2 regions of the Pseudomonas sp. CAM1A genome follow, and region 1 is predicted to be linked to the other one. Evidence: predicted binding sites of a transcription regulator. Region 1 holds the regulator's gene; the other holds the start of a gene.

Region 1 (3,949 bases):
CCGCATCCAGGCGGACAACGCCCACCTGGACGACAAGCAAGGCGTCGCCACCTACACAGGCGATGTGATCATCACTCAGGGCTCGATGATGATCAAAGGCAACACCGTGACCATGACCCGCGCCGCCAACGGCGATATCGACGTGGTCACCTCGGTGGGCAACCTGGCCTACTTCGAGCAGCAGCAGAGCGCCGCCAAGCCCGACAAGATGAAAGGCTGGGCCGTGACCATCCAGTACCAGGCGCAGAAAGACGTGGTGATCCTCACCGACCGCGCCAAGGTCGAGAACGAAGGCAACACCACCGAAGGCGAGAAGATCGTCTACAACACCAAGACCCAGGTGGCTACCGCCGGGCGCGGTGGCAACGTGACTGCACCGCGTCAGCGTATCGACATGGTCATTCAACCGAAGAAAAAGGCCGAGTAAATGGCAACCCTCAAAGCCCAGCACCTGGCCAAGAGCTACAAGGGCAGGCAAGTCGTGCGCGACGTCAGCCTGTCCATCGACAGCGGCCAGATCGTCGGCCTGCTCGGCCCCAACGGCGCCGGCAAGACCACTTGTTTCTACATGATCGTCGGCCTGGTCCAGGCCGACCAGGGTCGTGTACTGATCGATAGCCTCGACGTCAGCCACCAGCCGATGCACGGGCGTGCCCAGGCCGGTATCGGCTACCTGCCGCAGGAAGCCTCGATCTTCCGCAAGCTGTCGGTGGCCGACAACATCATGGCCATCCTCGAGACCCGCAAGGACCTCGACCGCGAAGGCCGGCGCAAGGAACTGGAAAGCCTGCTGCAGGAATTCCACATCAGCCACATCCGCGACAACCTGGGCATGAGCCTGTCCGGTGGCGAACGTCGCCGGGTCGAGATCGCCCGCGCCCTGGCCACCGCACCCAAGTTCATCCTGCTGGACGAGCCGTTCGCCGGTGTCGACCCGATTTCCGTCGGCGACATCAAGCAGATCATCCACCACCTCAAGAACAAGGGCATCGGCGTACTGATCACCGACCACAACGTTCGCGAGACCCTGGACATCTGCGAGACAGCCTACATCGTCAACGATGGCCAACTGATCGCCGAAGGCGATGCCGAGACCATCCTGGCCAACCAGTTGGTCAAGGAAGTTTACCTGGGGCACGAGTTCCGACTCTGACCGCAGGCCTGCCCGGAGCACTGGCGAATGCGCCTGATCGGGGCTTAAGTTGTTACAGTGCTCTAGGCAAACGCTACAATTTCAGGCATATAACTTGCTTAAAGTCGGCGCCCAAGCGCCCTACGTGTAGTGGATGGCGCATGCGCGCCGGCAACAAGGTATTAAGCCCCAGCCATGAAACCATCGCTCGTCCTAAAAATGGGCCAGCAACTGACGATGACACCTCAGTTGCAACAGGCCATCCGCCTGCTTCAGCTCTCCACCCTGGACCTCCAGCAGGAAATCCAGGAAGCGCTGGAGTCCAACCCGATGCTCGAACGTCAGGAAGACGGCGAGGACTTCGACAACAGCGACCCCATGGCGGACAACGCCGAGAACAAGCCGGTCGCCGAAGCCCAGGACAACAGTTTCCAGGAAACCTCCAGCAGCACCACGGAAAACCTCGAGGACGGCGAGTGGGCCGAGCGGATCCCCAACGAATTGCCGGTCGACACCGCCTGGGAAGACATCTACCAGACCAGCGCCAGCAGCCTGCCGAGCAACGATGACGACGAATGGGACTTCACCACTCGCACATCGGTGGGCGAGAGCCTGCAAGGCCACCTGCTGTGGCAGCTCAACCTGGCACCGATGTCCGACACCGACCGCCTGATCGCCGTCACCCTGATCGACAGCATCAACGCCCAGGGCTACCTGGAAGACACCCTCGAAGAAATCTGCGCAGGCTTCGACCCAGAGCTGGATATCGAGCTGGACGAGGTCGAGGCGGTTCTGCACCGCATCCAGCAGTTCGAGCCGGCCGGCATCGGCGCCCGCACCCTCGGCGAATGCCTCCTGCTGCAACTGCGCCAGCTGCCGGCCTCGACACCCTGGATGAACGAGGCGCAGCGCCTGGTCACCGACTTCATCGACCTGCTCGGCAGCCGCGACTACAGCCAGCTGATGCGCCGCATGAAGCTCAAGGAAGACGAGCTGCGCCAGATCATCGAACTGGTGCAGAGCCTCAACCCGCGCCCAGGCTCGCAGATCGAATCCAGTGAACCCGAGTACGTCGTGCCCGACGTCATCGTGCGCAAGGACAGCGAGCGCTGGCTGGTCGAGCTCAACCAGGAGGCAGTGCCGAAGCTGCGCGTCAATCCGCAGTACGCCGGTTTCGTCCGTCGTGCCGACACCAGCGCCGACAACACCTTCATGCGCAACCAGTTGCAGGAAGCGCGCTGGTTCATCAAGAGCCTGCAGAGCCGCAACGAAACGCTGATGAAGGTAGCGACGCAGATCGTCGAACACCAGCGTGGCTTCCTCGACCATGGCGACGAGGCCATGAAGCCGCTGGTCCTGCATGACATCGCCGAGGCGGTGGGCATGCACGAATCGACCATTTCCCGGGTGACCACGCAGAAATACATGCACACCCCGCGCGGCATCTACGAACTGAAATACTTTTTCTCGAGCCACGTGAGCACCGCCGAAGGCGGCGAATGCTCGTCCACGGCAATCCGCGCGATCATCAAGAAACTGGTGGCTGCGGAAAATCAGAAAAAGCCATTGAGTGACAGCAAGATCGCTGGTTTACTGGAGGCACAAGGCATCCAGGTAGCCCGTCGCACCGTCGCCAAGTATCGCGAGTCATTGGGGATCGCCCCTTCGAGCGAGCGCAAGCGGCTGATGTAGCCCCCGGATGTGCCACAGCGTTTCAGTGGCAGGTGCAACACCTGCCTCTTTATGCACGGGCAACAAAGGAGAAGCTGTATGCAAGTCAACATCAGTGGACAGCATGTAGAAGTCACCCAACCACTGCGCGATTACGTGCTCGAGAAGCTCGCCCGGGTGGAGGGTCATTTCGACAAGATCACCAACGTGACGGTGATCATGAAAGTCGAGAAGCTTCAGCAGAAGATCGAAGCCACGCTCCAGATTCCCGGCGGTGAGGTGGTTGCCAACGCCGAACACCAAGACATGTATGCAGCCATCGATGCCCTGGCCGACAAGCTCGACCGCCAACTGAAAAAACACAAGGAAAAACAGCAAAGCCTGCTGCAAGGCGCAGCCGCCCGCTGATCCCCCTCATCCATGATCCGACTTGAAACCATCCTGACCCCCGGCCGTTCCCTCGTGAACGTGCCGGGCGGCAGTAAGAAGCGCGCCCTGGAAAAGGTCGCCAACCTGATCGCCGAGCAAGTACCCGAGCTGGAGATGCAAGACGTCTTCGACAGCCTGTGGGCTCGCGAAAAACTGGGCTCCACCGGTTTTGGCAATGGCATCGCCATTCCCCACTGCCGCCTGGCAGGTTGCAGCGCGCCTGTCAGCGCCCTGCTACACTTGGACGCCCCCATCGATTACGATGCCATCGATGGCGCCCCGGTCGACCTGCTGTTTGTCCTGCTGGTCCCGGAAGCCGCCACCGACGCCCACCTTGAACTGCTGCGCCAGATCGCCAGCATGCTCGATCGCAAGGAGGTCCGCGATCGCCTGCGTGCCGCCGACAGCAGCGAGACCCTCTACCAGGTCGTCCTGGACGTACAGAACGAGCACTGAACATGCGCCTGATCATCGTCAGCGGTCGCTCCGGCTCCGGTAAGAGCACCGCCCTCGACGTGCTGGAAGACAACGGCTACTACTGCATCGACAACCTGCCCGCCGGGCTGTTGCCGCAGCTGGCCGAAAACGCCTTGATCAATACGGAGCTGCTGCAGCCCAAGGTTGCGGTCTCGATCGATGCACGCAACCTGCCCAGCCATCTTTCGCGCTTCCCGCAGCTGCTGGAGGAGGCACGTTCCCGGCATATCCAGTGTGACG
Region 2 (3,949 bases), on a different contig from region 1:
AGAGGCGGGCCAAGGTCTTCCGGTCTACCCCAGCATCTCCGCCATGGCGATAATCTGCTCCGCCACCTGGATCAGCTTCTGCTGGCGGCTCATGGCCTGGCGGCGCATCAGGGTGTAGGCCGCCTCCTCGTTGCAGTCCTTCATTTTCATCAGCAGGCCCTTGGCTTGTTCGATGCGCTTGCGCTCGGCCAGTTGCTGGTCGCGGGCCAGCAATTGCGCCTTCAGCGCCTGGTCGCTTTCGAAGCGGGCCATGGCCACGTCGAGGATCGGCTGCAGGCGCGTGGCCTGGATACCCTCGACGATGTAGGCGCTGACCCCGGCCTGGATCGCCTGGCGCATCACGTCGGGGTCATGCTCGTCGGTGAACAGCACGATGGGGCGGGGGCGGTCGCGGCTGACCAGCACCACCTGCTCCATTACATCGCGGCCAGGTGACTCGGTATCGATCAGCACCACGTCCGGGTGCACCGTTTCGACACAGGCGGGCAGGTCGATGCTCAGGTTGCCGGCCTCGATCACTTCGAAGCCGGCCTCGATCAGGGCCGCCTTGAGACGACCGACTTTCTTTTCGGTGTCGTCGATCAGCAGGATGCGCAGCATATTCGCCCCCTCAGTGACTGGCGCGGGCATCAGGCGCCGCGTCCAGGGCGTGCAGGGGGAAGCTGCGCGCATAGCCATGGGGGTCACTGCCGTCCCAGCGGCGGCCGTCGAGCAGCAGGCTGCTGCGCAGGGGTGGGTCGGCACAGGGCACGCCCAGTGCCGAGGCGGCCTCGCGGTAAAGGGCCAGCTGTTGCACCTGGCGGGCGACCCCGAGGTAGTCCGGATCGTCACGCAGCAGCCCCCAGCGGCGGAACTGGGTCATGAACCACATGCCGTCGGACAGGTAGGGCAGGTTGGCCCGGCCTTGGTCGAACAGGCGCAGGCCATGGGGGTCGTGCCAGCGATGGCCGAGGCCATCCTGATAGTCGCCGAGCAGGCGCGGCTCGATGCTGTCGAGGGGGGTGTCCAGGTAGGTGCTGCCGCTCAGCAGTTGCGCGGTGCTGCGGCGGTTTTCCTGACTCTGCTCGATGAAGCGCGCGGCGGCGAGTACCGACTGGATCAGTGCCCGCGCGCTGTTGGGGTACTGTTCGACGAAACCGCGGGCGCAGGCCAGAACCTTTTCCGGGTGATCGGGCCAGATCGACTGGCTGGTGGCCAGAGTGAAGCCCTGGCCCTTGACGAGCGCGTCCGCCGACCAGGGTTCGCCGACGCAGAAGCCGTCGATGCGCCCGGCCTGCAGGTGGGCGGCCATCTGCGCCGGGGGCACCACCACGCTGCTGACGTCACGCAATGGGTGGATACCCTGGCTGGCCAGCCAGTAGTACAGCCACAGGGCATGGGTACCGGTGGGAAAGGTCTGGGCGAAGGTCAGTCGTGCGCCTTGCTGGTGCACCAGCCGCGCCAGTGCTTCGGGGTTGGTCACACCCTTGCGCTGCAGCGCGGGGGAGAGGTTGATGGCCTGGGCGTTCTGGTTCAGGCCCATAAGCACGGCCAGGGGGCTGGCGGGTACGCCGCCGATGCCCAGGTGCACGGCGTATACCAGCCCATACAGGCAGTGGGCGGCGTCGAGTTCGCCGCTGACCAGCTTGTCGCGCAGCCCGGCCCAGGAGGCCTGGCGGCGCAGGTTCAGGGTCAGGCCGAATGGCTGGGCGAAGCCCTGGGTGGCTGCGACCACCACCGAAGCGCAGTCGGTCAGGGCCATGAAACCGATGTCCAGGCTGGGTTTTTCCGGCGCGTCGCTGCCGTTGACCCAGGCCAGGGGTGTTGTCGGGAGGGCTGTGTTCACGAGAATCCTCGGGCGTTCGCGGATGGCTGCATACCGCAGACATAGCAACCCATGTGCCATGGCCCTGTCGCCCCGGCGGCGCGCTGGCTATAATCGCCCCCTCACACACCGCGAGTCCGCCCGCCCATGTATACCCTGGCCCGCCAGCTGCTGTTCAAGCTCTCCCCGGAAACCTCCCACGACCTCTCGCTGGACCTGATTGGCGCCGGTGGCCGCCTCGGGCTCAATGGTCTGCTGTGCAAGCAGCCGGCGGCGTTGCCGGTGACAGTGATGGGCTTGAACTTCGCCAACCCGGTCGGCCTGGCCGCAGGCCTGGACAAGAACGGCGCGGCCATTGACGGTTTCGCCCAGCTGGGTTTCGGTTTCGTCGAGATCGGCACCGTGACGCCGCGCCCGCAGCCGGGCAACCCCAAGCCGCGGTTGTTCCGCCTGCCTGAAGCCACGGCCATCATCAACCGCATGGGCTTCAACAACCTGGGTGTCGACCACCTGCTGGCACGTGTGCGCGCTTCGAAGTACACCGGGGTACTGGGCATCAACATCGGCAAGAACTTCGACACCCCGGTCGAGCGGGCCCAGGACGACTACCTGATCTGCCTGGAAAAGGTCTACAACGACGCCGGCTACATCACCGTCAACGTCAGCTCGCCGAATACCCCGGGCCTGCGTTCGCTGCAGTTCGGCGACTCGCTCAAGCAACTGCTCGATGCCCTGGCCGAGCGCCGCGAACAGCTGGCCACGGCCAACGGCAAGCGCGTGCCACTGGCGATCAAGATCGCACCGGACATGAGCGATGAAGAGACCGCGCTGGTGGCCGCGGCGCTGCGCGATTCGGGCATGGATGCGGTGATCGCCACCAACACCACCCTGGGCCGCGAAGGTGTCGAAGGCCTGCCGTTCGGTGGCGAGGCGGGCGGCCTGTCGGGCGCGCCGGTACTGCAAAAGAGCACGCACACGGTGAAGGTGCTGGCGGGCGAGCTGGGCGGCAAGCTGCCGATCATCGCCGCTGGCGGCATTACCGAGGGGCGTCACGCGGCTGAGAAGATCGCCGCTGGGGCCAGCCTGGTGCAAATCTATTCGGGCTTCATCTACAAAGGCCCGGCGTTGATTCGTGAAGCGGTGGATGCGATTGCGGCGATGCCGCGCCAGTGACTGAGTAAAAGCCCGCACCGGCAGCGGTGGTTGAAAGATTCGAAGCATAAAAAAGGGGTCCCTCAAGGGACCCCCTGGGCCGCAGCCCGCCGCCCGGATAGGGCGCGCATGGTGACTCGAATTCAGTGTCCTCGTTCAGCCAACGGCGTGATTTTCGTTGAGTCTATGAATGCCAGCGGTGCCGGTCATGCCATCCCAGTTATCGCCGCGACCTTCGCGCCAGCCGTTGATCCAGGCTTGGCGTACAGAGGGTAGATTGAAGGGGCAAAGTTCGCGGGATTTGCCGGTGACTCCATACTGGTAGCCACGTGAATATGCTCTTTCCAACGGATCACGCTTAAGTCTTCTCATAGGGTGTTGCCCTCACTTGTTGACTGTAATGTCCCGTCGGCCTCTCCGAGGCCGGGCAGAATCGTTCTGCCGGTTTGCGCCCGCTGCCGGCGTCGCGGGCTGAAAGTGCCGCCCCGTTGCGGTGCGGCCTGAGATCAGTTCTAACGAATGCGAGTCACAGTGTGAATGATCGATTTGTCATAAGGACGTAACCTTTCCGAGGGTGAGGGGATAAGTAAATAAATGCGACTCAACCTTGTTTGCCGTTGAGCCCGCTATGATCAGGGTTTAGTCAACGTTGACGTCAATTGGCCAGCGTTGCTCGATGATGACAGTAATAATTGGTAATGCGACGAAGGGTCACATCTGAACCCCGGGTCCACGAAATTTTCACACTGCCCGACGATCAAAGCCTTTTTCGCCACCTGGCAAAGGCATGATCGACCGGACGGCCAGGCCTGGCGAACGTTTCGCCGGGCCACCCGAACGCCTGCTGGAAAGGCGTCCGGGCAAACAGCGGCAGCCGATGCGTCGGCTCGCCATCTACCTAGCCAAAGGCTCTGGATTGCACATGTCGGACCGTTTCGAACTTTACCTTACCTGCCCCAAGGGTCTTGAAGGCCTGCTCGCCGAGGAAGCCCG

What was found. Region 1 encodes sigma-54, which starts transcription at its own class of promoters, with help from an activator protein. Its sites were predicted from a motif close to ANTGGCATNNANNTTGCTNT; they were not measured.
Region 2: a site for sigma-54 is predicted at 1,867-1,886, ahead of ABZO33_RS26045 (CmpA/NrtA family ABC transporter substrate-binding protein). Genes of this name have one in related genera too.

Annotation. Positions count from the first base shown of each region.
Region 1 is NZ_JBFNXP010000003.1:408,974-412,922, reverse strand. Features, by position in the region: gene lptA (lipopolysaccharide transport periplasmic protein LptA) at 1-427, shown strand, start outside; gene lptB (LPS export ABC transporter ATP-binding protein) at 428-1,153, shown strand; gene ABZO33_RS10330 (RNA polymerase factor sigma-54) at 1,328-2,824, shown strand; gene hpf (ribosome hibernation-promoting factor, HPF/YfiA family) at 2,903-3,211, shown strand; gene ptsN (PTS IIA-like nitrogen regulatory protein PtsN) at 3,224-3,688, shown strand; gene rapZ (RNase adapter RapZ) at 3,691-3,949, shown strand, end outside.
Region 2 is NZ_JBFNXP010000021.1:5,017-8,965, reverse strand. Features, by position in the region: gene ABZO33_RS26050 (ANTAR domain-containing response regulator) at 25-600, opposite strand; gene ABZO33_RS26045 (CmpA/NrtA family ABC transporter substrate-binding protein) at 611-1,825, opposite strand; gene ABZO33_RS26040 (quinone-dependent dihydroorotate dehydrogenase) at 1,952-2,977, shown strand; gene rmf (ribosome modulation factor) at 3,113-3,328, opposite strand; gene rlmKL (bifunctional 23S rRNA (guanine(2069)-N(7))-methyltransferase RlmK/23S rRNA (guanine(2445)-N(2))-methyltransferase RlmL) at 3,879-3,949, shown strand, end outside.